One region of the Bacillus sp. DX3.1 genome, then DNA from elsewhere that is predicted to be linked to it. Evidence: riboswitches for the same ligand, from Rfam matches in the RefSeq annotation. Region 1 holds a riboswitch; the other holds the start of a gene.
What was found. A riboswitch is a leader RNA that binds a small molecule or an ion and turns the genes downstream of it on or off. The one in region 1 is predicted to bind cyclic di-AMP.
Positions count from the first base shown of each region.

Region 2: linked by a shared signal. The riboswitch ahead of QRE67_RS04145 (hypothetical protein) and the one ahead of kimA (potassium transporter KimA) in region 1 are both predicted to bind cyclic di-AMP.

Region 1 covers NZ_CP128153.1:1,622,455-1,633,454, forward strand. Annotated here, with positions in the region: gene QRE67_RS08155 (PP2C family serine/threonine-protein phosphatase) at 1-281, shown strand, start outside; gene QRE67_RS08160 (sigma-70 family RNA polymerase sigma factor) at 915-1,481, shown strand; gene QRE67_RS08165 (DUF4179 domain-containing protein) at 1,478-2,581, shown strand; partial or broken gene QRE67_RS08170 (glycosyl hydrolase) at 2,628-2,921, opposite strand; gene QRE67_RS08175 (FMN-binding negative transcriptional regulator) at 3,005-3,625, shown strand; partial or broken gene QRE67_RS08180 (cation efflux transmembrane domain-containing protein) at 3,784-3,939, shown strand; gene QRE67_RS08185 (Fur-regulated basic protein FbpA) at 4,124-4,294, shown strand; gene QRE67_RS08190 (GntR family transcriptional regulator) at 4,373-5,044, opposite strand; gene QRE67_RS08195 (DMT family transporter) at 5,334-6,299, opposite strand; cyclic di-AMP (ydaO/yuaA leader) riboswitch at 6,596-6,740, shown strand; gene kimA (potassium transporter KimA) at 6,895-8,721, shown strand; gene QRE67_RS08205 (permease) at 9,436-10,413, shown strand; gene QRE67_RS08210 (TIGR03943 family putative permease subunit) at 10,426-11,000, shown strand, end outside.
Region 2 covers NZ_CP128153.1:844,117-852,468, forward strand. Annotated here, with positions in the region: gene QRE67_RS04100 (ABC transporter ATP-binding protein) at 1-681, shown strand, start outside; gene QRE67_RS04105 (ABC transporter permease) at 678-1,430, shown strand; gene QRE67_RS04110 (ABC transporter substrate-binding protein) at 1,427-2,428, shown strand; gene tenI (thiazole tautomerase TenI) at 2,439-3,059, shown strand; gene thiO (glycine oxidase ThiO) at 3,052-4,176, shown strand; gene thiS (sulfur carrier protein ThiS) at 4,372-4,575, shown strand; gene QRE67_RS04130 (thiazole synthase) at 4,578-5,348, shown strand; gene QRE67_RS04135 (thiazole biosynthesis adenylyltransferase ThiF) at 5,341-6,360, shown strand; gene thiD (bifunctional hydroxymethylpyrimidine kinase/phosphomethylpyrimidine kinase) at 6,377-7,189, shown strand; cyclic di-AMP (ydaO/yuaA leader) riboswitch at 7,284-7,429, shown strand; gene QRE67_RS04145 (hypothetical protein) at 7,526-7,924, shown strand; gene QRE67_RS04150 (hypothetical protein) at 7,941-8,171, shown strand.

The DNA.
Region 1 (11,000 bases):
TTGGAAGAGAAAATGCTTTTTCAGCAAATACATCATGCTTTACTTCAGGTGTTCGTGAACTACTAAATGGCATGAATCATATCGTAATGGTTACTGATGGTGTAGTAGAGTGTGGACGGCGAACATTTGATGATGATCAATTTTTATATGAAGCATTACATGAGGAAAATCAACTTCAAATAGAGCGTGTACTGAAGCATGTACAGGAATGGCAAGGAAGGGATTGTGCAACAATTATTGGCTGGTCGATTGATACAGAAAACAGGGAATGTGCACATTAAAATGATGTAAACAACGAGCTTGGGACATATATGTTCCAAGCTCGCTTTATTTCAAAGAATATGAATATGATACGATTTCATCTATCATCTATATAAATCCATTTTGATTTTTCGACATATAAGCCGCGGCTATGGATAACAACAGGTGACCTGCACTCGTTTTCTCTCTTTGTTTTCACTTGGCATGGGGCAGGAAAAGGATCTGACCGCTTCTATGCATGACCGGATGCTCTCTCACACCTAAAAAGAAGGGTTTTATGTCGTTTTTTTTAATTTGTATTTATATAGTAAGACATTTTATAGTACTCTTCGTAAAATTTCTTTTTCAAAGTGGTCGATGTTTTTTATATGAAAAGGTACGCTCCATAAATATTTGATTGGTTGATATCAATTAAAATGTTTTATCTAGCTATTCGGGTGTAGTAATAACTCAACCTTAAAATTTTGCAAGAAGGAAATTAGGTAAGGGATAAATTGTACGTAAAAGCCCGATTCGTGAGAACTAATGATCAGTGGAAGAAAGAAATCTCTCACTAATTAAAGTTTCACTTTATTGTAAATGTGAGAGAAAATCTTTTTCTATACGTTATATAAGGTGTAAAAGCTTTTACAAAAATTAAGGGGAATGGATATATGAAGTCAAATGATAAAAATTTTATTAAACGATTAAAGCGGCAGGAAGAAGACGCATTGGAGTTTATTGTGGATAAATACTTGCCATTAATGAAAGGAATTACTCATAAAGTTCTCATGCCACTTCAAAACGATGGTGTCATAGAAGAATGTATTAATGATATTTTTCTTTTAATCTGGAACAATGCAAATAAGTTTCATGGCGATTCAGCTGATTTTAAAAAATGGATTGCAGCGATTGCTAAGTTTAAAGCGATTGATTACTACAGAAAAGCAAATAAAGAAGTCGAGATTACTTCAGATGAATTGGATTTAAATACAGGAAAATCGGCAGAAGATGAATTGATTGTAATGGAAGATAGAGATGAACTTATAAAACTAATTAATCAATTAGAGCCTGTGGATCAAAAGATTTTTATCATGAAGTTTCTTCTAGGTTTAAAAACTGAGGAGATAGGAGAAAAACTTGGTTTAACTCGGGCTGCGATAGATAATCGAGTTTATCGTGGGAAAAAGAAACTACAAAAAAGTGCTACGAATCTTAGTTTAGGAGGTAGTGTAGTATGAAAGACATTTATGAACTATTAAATGAGATTGAAATAGATGAAAAAGAATTTGAGGAAATGGAAGCTTCTGAATTTGAAAAGGCAAAAGTGAAACGTAATTTGAAGCAAGCTATACATAAAAAGAAAAAAACAAAGAGCTGGAAAAAGAGGATTGCTACTGCATCCATTCTAGTGGGGGTATCAGCTGCAACACTGGGGCTGGGGTTTCCTACTTATGCCGGGAGTCTTCCTATAATAGGTGATATTTTTCGATTTTTAGATAATGATAGAACAGGTCTTTATGAGAATTATAAAGAATTTTCTACGGAATTAAACATGACAAAGGAAAGTAATGGAATTAAAGTAACAATCAATGATGCCATTTTTGACGGAAGAACCGTATCAGTAACATATTCTATAGAAAGTGAGCAAGATCTAGGGGATAAACCATTTATATTTGGTAACTTAGATATGGAATCCGAGGGAATGGGCGGAAGCTCTCAAATTTCTAAAGTCGCGGATAAAAAATATGTAGGTATGGTAACAGCGACCCACCATAACAGTAACAGAAAAGACTCTATAAAAGTAAGATGGAATATAGGGAGCATAGAAGTACCAGAGAAAAAGAAAGAAGTGAAAGGGAATTGGAATTTTGCTCTTACTCTAAAAGCAATGGATAGCGAAGAGAAAATGATTCATGGAAGTTCGGAAAAAGAAGGGGTAAAAGTAAGTATGGAGAAAATGGAAGTGACACCTATGTCATTTATCATTTTTTACAATCAAGAGGATTCTAAGGAACTACTAAGTAAATGGGATGAAGCGGATGTTGAGTTAGAAATTAAAGATGATTTAGGCAATCAATATGCAGGTGAAGGGAATGGAGGAACAAGTACAGATGCAGAGCCATATAAAAGTAGCTGGAGTGCAACATTCCAAAAACTTAATGAAAATGCAACGAAACTTATTGTCACTCCTCATGTTAACTTGCGAATTTATACTCCTGAAAACCATGGTGGAGTAGAAATGAGTGGAGGAAAAGAGAAGAAAATTGAAGTGCCTAAAAAAGAAGGGAAAGATAAAGATATTGTGTTAGATGATATTGTTATTGATTTGAAGAAATAAAAGAAGAAAGGACTGTCTTAATAAATTGGCAGTCCTTTTGTTTTTGTTAAGAAGTAGTAATTAATAAAGCATGAGGATGCTGCGTTTTATATTCCTCCTTCCATGGAATGTTGAACCGTTCCCATGTTTGTCCTGCATCTGTTGATTGAAATACACCGTTATTATTCAAAGCATAAAACGTATGAGGTTCTGTAAGATTGGTTGCTAGCATGGAAATTACAGTTCTGATTGGAGATGGTAATCCGTGATGAACCGCTTGAAAAGGTTCATTCTTTGTTTTTTTATAAATATAAGATTCATACGGTACATGGTGATGAGCTAGGTCAGCGCTTGGTGCAGTAGTCATGTTTTTTATTGAAAAAAAAGGAACTGTCGGTACATATAACGAAAAGAGTACGAGGTGAAAGAGGGGAGAGGTTAAAGGTGTATATTCCAAAGTATTTCAGAGTAGAAGATAAACATGAAGTGATAGAGTTTATAAAAAAACATTCATTTGCTACGATGGTTTCTTATCAAGAGGGGAAGCCGATTGCCACTCATTTACCATTTGTAGTGGAAGAAAGAGGCGATGATTTATATTTATGTGGGCATCTTGCACGTCCCAATCCGCAGTGGAAAAATATAGAGGAAAATGCACAATTATTGGTGATGTTTCAAGGACCACATGCGTATATTTCATCTTCTTGGTATGATCATGAAAATGTTCCGACTTGGAACTATATGACTGTTCACATATATGGAACTGGAAGTAGGGTTAGTGAAGACGCGATGAGGCAATCGCTCACTCTCATGCTAGAAAAGTATGAAACAGGTAGAGAGAATTCCGTACTTATGGACACATTATCTCCTTCCTTTATAGAACAACAGATGAAGGGGATTGTTGGGATCGAAATTAAAGTGAATGAAATAGAAGCACAATATAAGTTAAGTCAAAATAGAAACAAGATTGATTACGATAATATCATAAAAAAATTGCATGAAGAGAATGAAGTGTTGTCTAGTGAAGTTGCAACTAAGATGCAAAAGAAACGTATGAAAGAATAAGACTTGGATATGCGGGTTTTTAAAACGCATATCGAACCTATGGAGCATGATGAAATGGAAGCCTTTTACACATAATAGAAAAGAAACAATTCTGTTGAAGGAGCATTCATACAGGACATTCACATAATCAGGTTCATTTACAAAATAAAAAAGCATTGATGCTTGCCTTCATATTAACAATGAGTTTTATGATTGCGGAAGTCATTGGCAGAGTTGTAACAAATAGTTTAGCACTGTTATCGGATGCAGGGCATATGTTAAGTGATGTAGTGTCACTTGCCCTTAGTTTACTTGCTTTTAAACTCGAAGAAAAAAGATACTAAAAAGTGTCATGACATCTTTTGCGGAACATATATATATATAATGTGGCCACAAACGGTTTGTAAGGTAAATATTTCATGAAATTACTTTAATTCTAAATTATCATCTTTTATAATCAAAGTGGTAATTGATAAAGATTATCATTTTCAATGATTGTGGAAAGGAGTTTTTAAAAAGATGAGTAATCAACTCCGTTTTGCTGTTGAAAATCGTAAGAGGCATTTAATTGATCAGTTAATTGGGGCAGGTGTGTTTAAGATTCTCGATCGACAATTATACGAGCTTTCCTTAGACGAACTAGAACAAGAGTATAAAGACATTGAGAAATATGCAGAGGTTCATGCATAGTCATATAGAGCGCTGAACATAAATCCCCTTAAGTGTATCGAACTTAAGGGGATTTTCATGTGAACGATAAAAAATAAACTACGTATTAGAAATGATTTTTTGAATCTCTTCCATTGGTCGCAACCAGTTTTGAGACATTATTTTTTCCATTTGTACGGAGTCACGATTTATTAATGCTTGAATGATTGCGTTATGTTCCTCAATAGATTGGATGGCAGGAACGAAATTTTGGAAGAAAAGATATTCAAGACGCAATACATGAAGTTGTATGTTTGCTAAGAAGGGCTCAATGTATGTATTATTGGCGATTGATACGATTATATTATGAAATTGTAAGTCTAAGTTCATTGCACGTTTTGAGTCCTTCTCATCAATGGCATGTTTAAATTCGTTGTTTATGAGCGTAAGTTGTTGTATATCGTTTTCTTTTATATGATGAATGGCTTGTTTTCCTACAATGGTGTGAAGACCAGCAATTGTTTCGTAAATGACCGATATATCTTCTAATTTTATAGGTGAAATTTTTGTTTTTTGTCCTCGAACCATCTCGACAAGACCCGAGAGTTCTAACACTTGAAGTGCCTCTCTTACCGGTGTCCGACTTACTCCTAAAGCCTCCGCAAGCTCACTGTCATTAATTTTTTCATCAGGTTTTAAGACACCTTCAATAATCCAATCTTGTAATTGGTTAAGAACGAGAGATTTAGCAGAAAACCTTTCTTGTTTCGTAAAATTTTGAGGAATAGGCATGACAAAACACTTCCTTTCATTTGTTATTTCTAAATCTATATAAAAATAAATCCTTGTTGAGCCATTTATATAAATCCATTTTGATTTTTCGACATATAGCCGCGGTTATGGATAACAAAAGGTGACCTGCACTCGTTTTCTCTCTTTGTTTTCACTATGTCTGGGCAGGAAAAGGATCTGACCGCTTCTATGCATGGTCGGATGCTCTCTCCCACCTAAAAAGAAGGGGTTTATGTCGGCTTTTTAATTTGGATTTATATAAGAAGTTTGGTGAGAGAGAACAAAAACATTACTGTATGTTTTGTTCTTTCGTATCAACTAACCTTAGTTTTCGTTCTGTTTCATCAGGTTTTTGGCTGAGTAAAAGAACCATTACGATTACACATAGCGCTCCAAATAATTGGATGAATTGAAATGGAACATGCAAGATAAGTACGGAAGAAATGATAGCTGCAAGTGGTTCTGTACAACCGAATAGAGTAGTCTCTTTCGGAGTAAGATACCGTATGCTATCTAAATATAGATAGAAAGCAATAAGTGTTCCAAAAATCACGACAAATGCAATTAATAATAGAGTGTTTAGCTCTAGATGTTTTACGTCTGCAAATAATATGAACTGGTTTGTAGAAAGAAAGTTTAAGAGTGTGACTCCGGCTCCTCCTATAATCATTCCCCATCCGACAATAATAGACGAAGACCACTTTTCTAATAATTCTTTTGAATAGAGTGTATAGAATGCTAAAGATAAACCAGATAGAATTCCCCAAATAACAGCAGGTGTAGAAACCGCTAGATTATGAATGGATCCATTTGTTAGCAAGAAAAAGGTTCCGACTAAAGAGAGTGCGATTGAAATGGAATCAATTTTAGTAGGACGAATATTCCATTTGAAAATAAGAAAAATTGTAATAAATATAGGGGCTAAATATTGTAATAATGTTGCAACCGCGGCATTTCCTGCATCAATGGAAGCAAAATAGGTGTATTGTACACCAAGCATTCCTAATAATCCAAACAGAATCATTTTATTGGCGTCAGATTTTTGTTTCCAAATACCGAACACCTCTGATTTTTTACTTCCAAATGATGAGAATAAGAGCAAAATACTGCCTGATATTAATAATCGAACTGTAACTAACCATTCAGTTGAAACATTTTCTTGTTGAAACAGTTGTTGTGCTGCAGTTCCGGATAGTCCCCATAAACTGGCACCCGTAATAACCATTATAATACCTTTCAATCTTCCTTTATCCATTATGGACTCATTCTCCTTTCAATGAGAAAGTTAAATTCATTTGAGATATTGAATACAATATGTAATATATCACGTAAAGTATCAAAGGGAAACTAAAAATTCTGATTTTTGTAACGAGAAGCATATTGTTATGCAGTGATGAATGAATGTATGTATGTATGTATGTATCTTTATCTTGCTCTTTGTCGGTACATCATTTTGTTCCTTATGTTTCTATTTCTAAAGATGTAATCTATTGTATGAAAATTTTTATTTACTTTTTTAAAATAACGGAGTATCATAAACGACAGTTTCAAATTTCTAAATCGCTGAAACCTTATGGTACGGGGGAACCGTTTTTGTGGATTGATACATAATCCAAGGGGTGAATCCTTGCAAGGTAGGGCTACTCAAAGGCCCGAATCCGACAGCTAACCTCGTAAGCGTTATATGAGAAGGAAGGTGGAGCTTGTGCGACAAAAAAATTGATGTCTACAAGTCTATTTGTTATGACTTGTAGACATTTTTTAATTTTCGGGAAAATAAGTTTTTAACCGGAGTGTTTATTTCACTAACAGAGAAATAAACGTATAAAATTATTGGAGAGTGAACATCAGTGGTTTCATCCATAAAGAGATTTTTAATTGGTCGACCGTTAAAGTCAACCGAATTAGGAGAGCAAAAACTTAACAAAACGAAAGCGTTAGCTATTCTTTCTTCTGACGCTTTATCATCAGTTGCATATGGTCCAGAGCAAATATTGATTGCTCTAGCTACAGTTGGCGCGTTAGCATTTTGGTATTCAATTCCTATCGCAATTGGCGTATTAATTCTGTTAACGGCTCTAATTTTGTCTTATAGACAAATTATCTATGCTTATCCTCACGGCGGAGGAGCGTATGTGGTATCAAAGGAAAATCTAGGTATAAATCCTGGGTTAATAGCTGGAGGCTCTTTGTTAGTAGACTACATTTTAACTGTGGCAGTAAGTGTATCTGCGGGTACAGATGCCATTACATCTGCTTTTCCTAACTTACATTCTCATACTGTGGTCATTGCCATCATATTTGTGGTATTTATTACAATCTTGAACTTAAGAGGTGTAACGGAGTCAGCTTCTGTTTTAGCCTATCCGGTTTATTTATTTGTTTTAGCGTTATTCATATTAATCGGTGTAGGTATATACAACATTGTAACGGGTGAGGTTTCGCCTAATTTACATACACCAATTGGTACACCCGTAGCAGGAATCAGTTTGTTTTTACTCTTAAGAGCATTTGCATCAGGCAGTTCTGCTTTGACAGGAGTTGAAGCAATTTCCAATGCAATTCCAAACTTTAAAGATCCCGCCCCTAATAATGCTGCTAAAACGTTACTTGCGATGGGTTTCTTACTTGCATTGTTATTTTCAGGAATCGTATATTTAGCCTATTATTATGGTATTACTCCTAGTAAAGAGGTAACAGTTGTCTCGCAAATTGCTGAAGAAACATTTGGACGGAACTTCATGTATTTCTTTATTCAAGGAACGACAGCATTGATATTAATCCTTGCTGCTAACACTGGATATTCTGCTTTCCCTTTACTGGCAGTCAATCTTGCAAAAGATAAGTTTATACCAAGAATGTTTACAGTTAGGGGAGACCGATTGGGATACTCCAATGGAATTATCATACTTGGAATTGCTTCAATTATCTTAATTATTGCTTTTCAAGGGCAAACAGAGCATCTTATTCCACTTTATGCAGTAGGAGTGTTTATTCCATTTACGTTGTCCCAGTCTGGGATGGTGGTTAAATGGATTCGCGAAAAGCCTAAAGGATGGATTTTAAAATTAACTATTAATTTAACTGGTGCCATTATTAGTTTTATAGTCATGAGTATGTTCTTTTTAACCAAATTTGCACAGGTTTGGCCAGTCTTGATTTTTTTACCTATCATCATTTTTGTCTTTCATAGAATTAGAAAGCATTATGAAGCAGTAGGTGACCAATTAAGTCTTACAACATGTGAGCCTATTGTGCCAATTGAAGGGAATGTAATCATTGTACCTGTGGCTGGTATGACTCATGTAGTAGAGAGCTCATTAAATTACGCTAAATCTCTTTCACCAGATCAGATCATTGCTGTTTACGTTTCTTTTGAAAGGGAAGATGAAAAAAGGTTTGAAGCAAAATGGAATAAATGGCAGCCCGAGGTTAGACTGGTGACACTGCACTCTCATTACAGAAGTATTATTCAGCCACTGACCAAATTTATTGATACAGTTCAATACAAAGCAACTGAAGCAAATTATCGGGTTACTGTGGTAATACCGCAATTTATTCCTAAGAAAGGCTGGCACAATATTCTTCATAACCAGTCTAGCTTACTAATTCGCGCATTCTTGCTTTATCGGAGAAATGTAGTTATCACGACTGTACCTTATCATTTAAAAAAATAAAGATTCCAAAACAAGAAAAGGTAGCTTTACTCATGTAGAGCTACCTTTTCTTGTGCTAACAGGTGCATTATTATACATTAACTACCGCTAAGTGAAGTTATGGTAACTAAAACAGCACCTAACCTTATTTTAATTAGATAAGGTTAGGTGCTGTTTTTATTACGAACGTTTTGTTTAATAAACTCCAACATTCCTTTTGAGAGGAAAATAATACTTACTACCCAAGTGATTCCTGATAAGGCCAATTGAAGGGAATTCTCTTCTGATGCCATATCGTAGTTAGAAGAGTTAGGTCCGATTAGCAGATTTATCCCGCATTAACGGGCAGTAATACCCCCACCTCAAAGTTCGGCAGGAAGCAAAGAAGTTAGGTGGGGGATAAACTGCCCGTAAAAGCCCGATTGGTTCAACTAATAATCAGTGGGGGATGAAGAAAACCCCCACTGATCAAAGTTTCACTTTATCAGAAGGAATAAACTTAAAGCAAGGGTTAAGAAGTGTGCAATAAACCAGATGATATTTTTTCTTTGTACTTAATGAACCAATAAATTAGAAGTATTAAAGAAATTATAACTACAAGACAGGAACCTGTAACTAAATATCCTCTGGTTATAATTTTAGAGTGGGAATAGCGTATAGAAAAATGTTTGGAAAGTGTCATAGATAAAGAGGACAAGCATATTTTTAACTATGAACAAAACGGAGGCGAGGAAGTTGATTTTTACTAGAGTTTCAAAAGAGTTAATTGGAATGTTTCTTATTGCCCTATTTCTTTTTTTACTGTTTTTTGTTGACTTTACAAATCTATCAGCTCTGCAAAAAGGTATTCCGAAAGAGTGGCTTAATGTAAATACGATTTTTTTAAGTATCTTTTTTGAAGCTGTGCCATTTATATTACTTGGGGTATTAATCTCTTCTATCATTCAAGTATTTGTAACGGAGGAAATGATTCAAAAGGTCTTGCCACGGTCAGCAATAATCGCCATCATTCCAGCGGCATTTGTGGGTGTAATTTTCCCTATGTGTGAGTGCGTCATTATTCCTGTAGTGAGAAGACTCATTCAAAAAGGCTTACCTCTTCATGTTGGGATGGTCATTTTAGTAAGTGCTCCGATCTTAAATCCGATTGTTTTCTTATCAACGTATTATGCGTTTCGAACAAATACGACCATTTTATATGCTCGTTTCGGGATTGCATTGCTCGTTGCCTTATTAATTGGACTTATTGTGTATTACGTATACCGCGGGAAAAATGTATTAAAGGATGACAAAGTAATCTCTCATGACGAGAAGAACAAAAGTTGGAGGGATGTTACAAGTCATGGGGTTAATGAATTTTTTGATACAGGAAAGTATTTATTGATTGGCGCTTTTTTAGCAAGCTTATTTCAAACATTTTTAGATCGGAATGTGCTTGCAGAAGTTGCAAGCAGCGGTGTTTTTTCACCATTGGTCATGATGGTTTTTGGCTATGTCTTATCGCTTTGTTCAGAAGCAGATGCTTTTATTGCCGCATCGTTTGGTCATATATTTTCAGCAAAAGCACTTGTCGCCTTCCTTGTATTTGGGCCGATGTTAGATTTGAAAAATACATTGATGTTATTTGCTTATTTTCAAAAGAGATTTGTGTTGTTCTTTATCGGAATTGTGACAACAGCTGTGTATATAATTGTTCAACTTACGATGGGGTAGGGGGAAGAAATGGTGAAAATAAAAAATAAGAAAGAGTTTCATACGTATATTCGAGGCATTATTTTACTTGGTTTTGCGATGCTCCTGTTTAAGCTTCTCGTGACAGGAAATATGGAGCACTTTATTGCACCAAAAATGATAAAATTTATGTATTTTGCGTTTATCAGTTCACTTGTTCTTGGATGCTTACAAGTATGGGGTAGCGGAGAAGAAGAGCAAAAGGCTTGTCATTGCTGTCAAGATCATACATTACCAAAATCAAAAATAGGAGCTTGTATGTTATATGCAATTTTTTTGATTCCCATTGTGAGTGCATTTTTATTTTCAAATGTGACGATTGATGGGAATCTAGCAGCAAAACGTGGTATGAACCAAAGTGCGCAAGCAAAGCAACAGCCAGCAAGCTCCGACTGGAGAGCGTTATTAGTGGATCAAGAAGAAGAACCAATTGCGAATCTTCCTACTTCACAACAGTCACTGGAGGAATTAGAGAAAAACATAACAAAGCAAAAGTCGATTCAAGTGGATGATAAAAATTACATTCCAACGATGAATCTAATCGGTCAAGATGTACTTGGATTTAAAGG
Region 2 (8,352 bases), 780 kb from region 1:
AGTCTTAATGCTAACATACAAGAAAAAGAGTTTGTTAGCATTATTGGACCGAGTGGCTGTGGCAAAAGTACATTATTTCGTCTTATTACAGGATTAGAAGAACCGACGGCTGGAACGATTCAACTGACAGAAACAACAAGTCATCCTGTAGGATATATGCCACAAAAAGATATGCTTTTACCATGGAGAACCATTATTGAAAATGCAGCGCTGCCGCTAGAATGTCAGGGGATAAAGAAAAAAGAAGCTCATACAAAGGCAAAGGCGCTTTTAGAACAATTTGGTTTGCAAGGATATGAGAAAAAATATCCGAAGGACTTATCAGGTGGTATGCGGCAGCGTGTTTCATTTATCAGAACGCTATTAACTGGCGGAGAAATTTTATTATTAGATGAGCCGTTTAGTGCACTGGATGCATTAACGAAGGCCACATTGCAAGAATGGCTGTTTGAACAATGGAAACATTGGCAAAAAACAATTCTATTTATTACGCATGATGTGGAAGAAGCACTTTACCTTTCCAATCGAATTTTTGTTGTGACGGAGCAACCTATCACAACTTTGACAGAGCGTGTTGTTCCACTTGGAGCTGATCGTTCAAGAAAAGATTTGTATAAGCCGGAAATATTAGCTTTAAAAGATGAGCTGCTTGGCATGTTGCAAAGGCAGGTGTTCGTATGAAACGTGTTACAGAATTTTTACCTGCACTGATTGTGAGCAGCATTTTACTTGTTAGCTGGGAAGTGGGAGCTAGGATTGTAGATGAGATGTACATATTGCCATCTCCAACTGCAATTCTAGCTAAAATGTGGGCTTTACGTGACATATTACTGACTGTTCATTTACCAGCGACGCTATACGTAGTATTGATAGGCGTTGTTATTTCTATCGTGTTAGGCGTTGGATTAGCGATGGTAATGAGTGCGAGTACATGGATGGAGAGAGCGTTTTATCCGCTTTTAGTTGCTTCACAAACAATTCCAATTACAGCGCTAGCGCCATTATTTGTTTTGTGGTTTGGTTATTCGATTTGGAGCAAAGTAATTGTTACCGTTTTGATTACGTTTTTCCCGATTGCAGTAAATACGTACGATGGTCTGCGTAGTACGAAAAAGGAATGGGAAGAGCTGTTAGTTACATACGGTGCCACGAAAAAAGATATATTTTTAAAGTTAAAGTTGCCATCTGCACTCCCATACTTTTTCTCGGCTTTAAAAATCGCGGTGCCACTTAGTGTAATTGGTGCCGCGATCGGTGAGTGGCTTGGTGCACAAGCTGGTCTTGGATACTTTAGTAAACGAATGATGACGCAGTTAGACGGAGCAGGCGTATTTGCACCGATTGTATTGTTATCATTGCTTGCTATTTTCTTTGTGTTACTTGTTTCTATATTAGAAAAGAAATTTATTAGTTGGAGGAAACATTCATGAAATTATTCAAACGCATCTTTGTGTTTACATTATTAGTTGCAATGATTGCAGGATGTTCTAGTAATTCATCATCAGAGAAGAAAGAAGCTGAAAAAGAAGTAACAGTTATGCTCGATTGGTATCCAAATGCGGTTCATAGCTTTATCTATACAGCAATTGAAAAAGGATACTTTAAAGAAGAAGGAGTGAAGGTCAATATCAAATTTCCTTCTAACCCAACAGATCCATTAACGTTAGCGGCGGCGGGAAAAGTAACAGTTGGTTTATACTATCAACCAGATGTTGTCATTGCAAAAGCAAATGAACAAATTCCAGTGAAATCAATTGGTACGGTTGTACGCTCACCATTAAACCACGTTGTATCTTTAAAATCAGCAGGGATTACTTCACCAAAAGATTTAGAAGGGAAAACAGTTGGTTATTCTGGAACACCTTTAAGTGAGGCGTATTTGAAAACGATGATAAAAGAAGATGGTGGTAATCCAAACAATGTGAAAGTAGTAGATGTTGGGTTTGATTTAGTACCAGCATTAATTACGAAAAAAGTAGATGCTGTAACAGGAGCATACATTAACCATGAAGTTCCAGTTATGCGTCATCAAGGTCATGAGCCAGCGTACTTTAACCCAGCTGACTATGGCGTGCCAAATTATCATGAACTTGTTTTTGTAACAGGTGATAAAACATTGAAAAAGGATAAGGAAGCGTTGCAAGCATTTTTACGCGGTGCAAAAAAAGGATTTGACTTTATGAAGAAAAATCCAGATGAAGCACTCAATATTTTATTAGATCATCAAGAAAAAGAAAACTTCCCACTTGTTCCAGAAGTTGAAAAAGAAAGTATGAAAATTTTGTTAGAAAAAATGGAAACGAAAGATGAGCCATTTTTATCAGATACAAAAGAGTCGTGGGAAAAACAAAATAAATGGCTGAAAGAAAAAGGCATGACAAAAGAGAATGTTCCTGCAAACGAATTATTTGAAAACATTTTAAAGTAGGCGAATGAATATGAAAGACGAGCTCCATGTTATCTCAAATGGTCAGATGGCATTCAAAGAGTTAGCGAATGTAGCGATGCAAATTGAGAGTGAGATTGATTATTTGCATATTCGTGAGCGTGAAAAAAGTACGAAAGAATTATATGAAGGTGTGGAGGGTCTCTTAAAAGGGGGCTTTCCAGCTTCTAAACTTGTGATTAACGATCGAATTGATATTGCAATTTTGTTAAATATCCCACGTGTACAATTAGGCTATCGAAGTACTAATGTCGGGTCTGTGAAAGAAAAATTTTCTTATTTGCATGTTGGATATTCTGTACATTCTCTAGAGGAAGCGATAATTGCCTTCAAAAATGGGGCAGATTCACTTGTTTATGGGCACGTATTTCCGACAAGTTGTAAGAAAGGTGTTCCAGCAAGAGGGCTAGAAGAAATTTCAGATATGGCAAGACGGTTAACGATACCCATTACAGCAATTGGAGGTATAACGCCTCAAAATACAGCGTACGTGCTTCAAGCTGGTGTGACTGGCATTGCAGTGATGTCTGGAATTGTAAGTGATAGAGAACCGTATGAGCAAGCAAGGCTATACAAGGAAACAATACGAAAGTGGGCGGAAAATCATGAGTAAGATATATGATGTAGCCATTATTGGCGGTGGTGTAATTGGTAGTTCAGTTGCACATTTTCTAGCGGAAAGAGGTTACCGAGTAGCAATTGTTGAAAAGCAAAGGATTGCATCTGAAGCTTCTAAGGCGGCTGCGGGTTTACTCGGTGTACAAGCGGAGTGGGATGAGTACGATCCATTATTTGAGCTTGCTAGAAAAAGCCGTGCAATATTTCCACACCTTGCAGAAGCTTTACGTGAAAAAACGGGTATTGATATTGGGTATGAGGGAAAAGGAATTTATCGTATTGCTCAAAATGAAAATGAGGCGACAAGGTTGCTTCACATCATGAAGTGGCAGCAGCAAATAGGAGAAGCGTCCCATTTTATTTCTGGGGAGCAGCTTCGTGACAAAGAGCCCTATCTATCTCCTTCTATTATTGGGGCGGTGTATCATCCAAAAGATGGTCATGTCATTGCACCAGATCTTACCAATGCGTTTGCGCACTCTGCCGCGATATCTGGTGCAGATTTATACGAACAAACAGAAGTGTTTGATATTCAAATTGAAAAGAATCAAGTAAAGGGAATCGTGACAAATGAAGGTACGATTTTATGTGAAAAAGTCGTGATTGCTGGTGGCTCTTGGAGTACAAAGCTACTTCACTATTTTGAGAAAGACTGGGGTACATATCCTGTAAAAGGTGAAGTTGTTGCCGTGCATAGCCGTAAGCCGCTTTTACAAGCACCTATTTTTCAAGAGCGGTTTTATATCGCACCGAAACGCGGCGGGCGTTATGTCATCGGGGCAACGATGAAGCCTCATACCTTTAATAAATCTGTACAACCAGAAAGTATTACATCGATATTAGAACGTGCTTATACGATTCTACCAGCCTTAAAAGAAGCAGAATGGGAAAGTACATGGGCTGGATTACGTCCGCAATCTAATCACGAGGTGCCGTATATGGGGGCGCATGAAGAAATAAAAGGACTATATGCTTGTACCGGTCATTACCGAAACGGAATTTTATTAAGTCCAGTTTCTGGTCAATATATGGCTGATCTAATAGAAGAAAAGCAAGGAAATCATTTGCTAGATTCATTGCTTTCTAAATCGATTTATATAAATACAAATTAAAAAACCGACATAAAACCCTTCTTTTTAGGTGGGAGAGAGCATCCGTTCATGCATAGCCGCGGTCAGATCCTTTTCCTGCCCCATGCCAAGTGAAAACAAAGAGAGCAAACGAGTGCAGGTCACCTTTTGTTATCCATAGCCGCGGCTTATATGTTGAAAAATCAAAATGGATTTATATAGAAAGGGGATGGAAGCTTGAACTTAAAAATTAACGGCAAGCAAGTAGAGGTGCCAGGTGATGTAAAAACAGTAGCAGGATTGCTGACACATCTAAGCTTAGATACAAAAATTGTTGTAGTAGAACGTAACCAAGATATTTTGCAAAAAGAAGACCATCAAGATACATCTGTTTTTGATGGAGATCAAATTGAGATTGTAACTTTTGTAGGAGGCGGTTGATTATGTTAAACATTGGACCATTTACTTTTCATTCTAGACTTTTATTAGGAACAGGGAAATTTTCTGATTTTGATGTGCAACGAAAAGCAATTGAAGTATCAGAGGCAGAAATTTTAACATTTGCGGTGCGTCGCATGGATATCTTCGATGCGGACCAACCGAATTTACTAGAAAAAATTGATGTGAAAAAATATACGTTACTTCCAAATACAGCGGGAGCAAAAAATGCTGAAGAAGCAGTGCGCATTGCAAAGTTAGCAAAAGCATCTGGACTTTGTGACATGGTAAAAGTAGAGGTTATCGGTGATGATCAAACATTATTACCGGACCCTGTTGAAACGTTAAAAGCATCTGAAATGTTATTAGAAGAAGGATTTATTGTTCTTCCTTATACGTCTGATGATGTTGTATTAGCGCGTAAATTACAAGAATTAGGCGTTCATGCGATTATGCCAGGTGCGTCACCAATCGGTTCAGGACTTGGTATTGTAAATCCACTTAACCTAAGCTTTATCATTGAACAGGCAACGGTACCTGTTATTGTTGATGCTGGGATCGGTAGCCCAACTGACGCAGCATTTGCGATGGAATTAGGAGCAGATGGTGTTTTATTAAATACAGCTGTATCTGGTGCGAAAGATCCTGTCAAAATGGCAGAAGCAATGAAACTAGGTATTCATGCTGGTCGTTTAGGTTTCGAAGCAGGACGTATTGCTCGTAAACGCTGTGCAACAGCAAGTAGTCCATTAGAAGGAATGAGCGTAGTTGAATAATCGATATTCTCGCCAAGAGCTATTTTCTCCTATTGGGGAAAGAGGCCAGCAAAAAATAGGAGAAAAACATGTGCTAATTATCGGTGCAGGAGCACTTGGTAGTGCAAACGCCGAGATGCTTGTTCGAGCTGGTGTTGGTAAAGTAACGATTGTTGATCGCGACTATATTGATTGGAGCAATTTACAACGTCAGCAGCTGTACTGTGAAGCTGATGTGGAAAGTAATCTTCCAAAGGTAGTGGCTGCAAAACGACGCTTGCAAGCGATTAATAGCCATGTGGTTGTAGACGCATATGTGCAAGATGTAACAGCAGAAGAGTTAGAACAGCTCATTACGGATGTAAATGTCATGATTGATGCAACTGATAACTTTGAAACGCGTTTTATTGTAAATGATATATCACAAAAATATTCGATTCCTTGGATTTACGGGGCATGTGTAGGTAGCTACGGTCTTTCTTATACGATTTTACCAGGAAAGACGCCGTGCTTATCTTGCCTACTACAATCGATACCGCTTGGCGGAGTGACTTGTGATACAGCAGGGGTTATTTCACCTGCTGTATCACTTGTTGTGTCGCATCAAGTGACGGAAGTACTTAAAATTTTAGTAGAGGATGAGGAAGCGCTTCGCGACGGACTTGTATCGTTTGATGTATGGAAAAATGAATATTCATGCATGAATGTTCAAAAGCTGCGAAAGCAGAATTGCCCATCATGTGGCGAGGAGGCAATCTATCCATATTTAAGTAAAGAAAATACATCTAAAACAGCTGTTCTATGTGGAAGAAATACGGTTCAAATTCGTCCTCCACATAAAGAGCAACTTGACTTTGAACGATATAAAGGGATGTTGCAAGATCGTGTGGCTGATTTAACAGTAAATCCATACTTATTATCATTTTCTGTTGATGGAAAGAGATTGGTAGCATTCCAAGACGGGCGTGTTCTCGTGCATGGAACGAAGGATATGATAGAAGCAAAAACAATCTATCATCGTTATTTTGGATAGAAAAAGGGTGAGTGAGATGAAAGTGAATAAAGCATTAACGATTGCTGGATCTGATAGCGGTGGCGGCGCAGGCATTCAAGCTGACTTAAAAACGTTCCAAGAACTCGGTGTGTACGGAATGACAGCCATTACTGCGATTACCGCACAAAATACGCTCGGTGTACAGGGTGTGTACCCTGTTGCAATTGAGGGCATTCAGGAGCAATTACATTCGATTGGTACAGATTTAACACCGGATGCCGTCAAACTAGGCATGCTATTTAGTAGTGAGATTATTGGTGTTGTTGCAGAAAATATTAAGAAATTTGATTGGAATAATATTGTACTAGATCCTGTTATGATAGCGAAAGGTGGGGCATCGCTCTTACAACAAGAAGCAGTTCAAGCATTGAAAGAGCATTTATTGCCAATCGCAACGGTAGTCACTCCAAATGTACCAGAAGCGGAAGTGTTAACTGGAATGGAGATTCATAATATTGAAGATAGTAAACAGGCTGCGAAAGTGTTGCATGAGTTAGGAGCGAAGTATGTTCTCATGAAAGGTGGTCATGCGGCGTATCAAGGCGATGAAGTCATCGATTTATTATTTGATGGCGAGAAGTTTATTGAGTACAGAAGTGAACGAATTGATTCAAAACAAACACATGGTAGTGGTTGCACATTTGCATCCGCTGTAACGGCTGGCTTAGCAAAAGGATATCGTACCCAAGAGGCAGTTCAAGAAGCTAAAAGATTTATTAGCATAGCGATTGAACAGCAATTAAATATCGGAAGTGGTCATGGTCCGACGAATCATTTTGCTTATAAACATCAAAAAATACATGCATAAACATTCATATTTTTAAGAGAAGCCAGTTGAAAAAACTGGCTTTTTTATTATTTACTTTTTCCAAAATTAGGGGTAGTATATCATCCATAATCAAATTTCTAGAACGCTGAGTCCAGTATATGGAACGGAGGAACCAAATTGTGCATTGTCACTAGGGGTGAGTCTTTCATAATGAAAGTAGGGCTACTCTCAAAGTCCGAATCCGACAGCTAACTTCGTAAGCGTATTGAGAGGGGATGGTGTAACGATGGATACATCGCTTCATCGATCCGATTAGTGTAAAAGAATCGTAAATTATTATATCGAAATTCTTTTATACTAAGGAGGATGACGTGCATGGATAGGGAAAAAGAATTGACACTCATTTGTGTAGGAGAAGAGAACAAAGTAAATAGTTTACGAGAATTAGCGCCTTTTCAAAGCGATATGATTATTTTTACAGTAACTGAATACGTAGCCGCTGAAGTGCGGGCATGTGGATTTGAAAAAACATATTGTTGTAATGAAGAACAGAAGCTAACAAGTATTTGTAAGGGAGTTAAAAAAGTAATTTTGCTAGGAGATGAACTCCCAACGGTTAGCTTTTTTACAGAACGTATTCGCTTTTCCTTCCAAGCACCCATTACGGTTGTCACAAGAAATAAACAGTATCCGGTTCGGCTCTATCAAACAATTGGAGCTAATTTTGTAGTGTTTACGAATTGTGATAACATTTCATTTTTATTTTTTGAGTAGGGCGGAGGAAATGAATATGAAAGTGTTGTTATGTCATGATATAGCAAACCGATGGGCAATATCACTAGAAAGAGTGCACGAATTAGTAATGCAGGATATGGCCTTTCCAAAGCCATATGTAGTACTGCCGCTAGAAGGTGCAAGTTTATATTTAGAGAATGATATTATCGAGTATGAAAAGAAACATGCAGAGCTAATGCGAGTATGTTTTCGAGGGCGTAATTTGTGCCACTTTTATAATTATTAGATTTGTAATATAAAAGGAGCGAATTCCGGGTACTATGAAAATGGTATTTGGATTATGAGCTCCTTTTTAATTTGTATAAATACAAATTAAAAAACCGACATAAAACCCTTCCTTTTAGGTGGGAGAGAGAATCCGTTCATGCATAGAAGCGGTCAAATTCTTTTCCTGCCCAGACACAGTG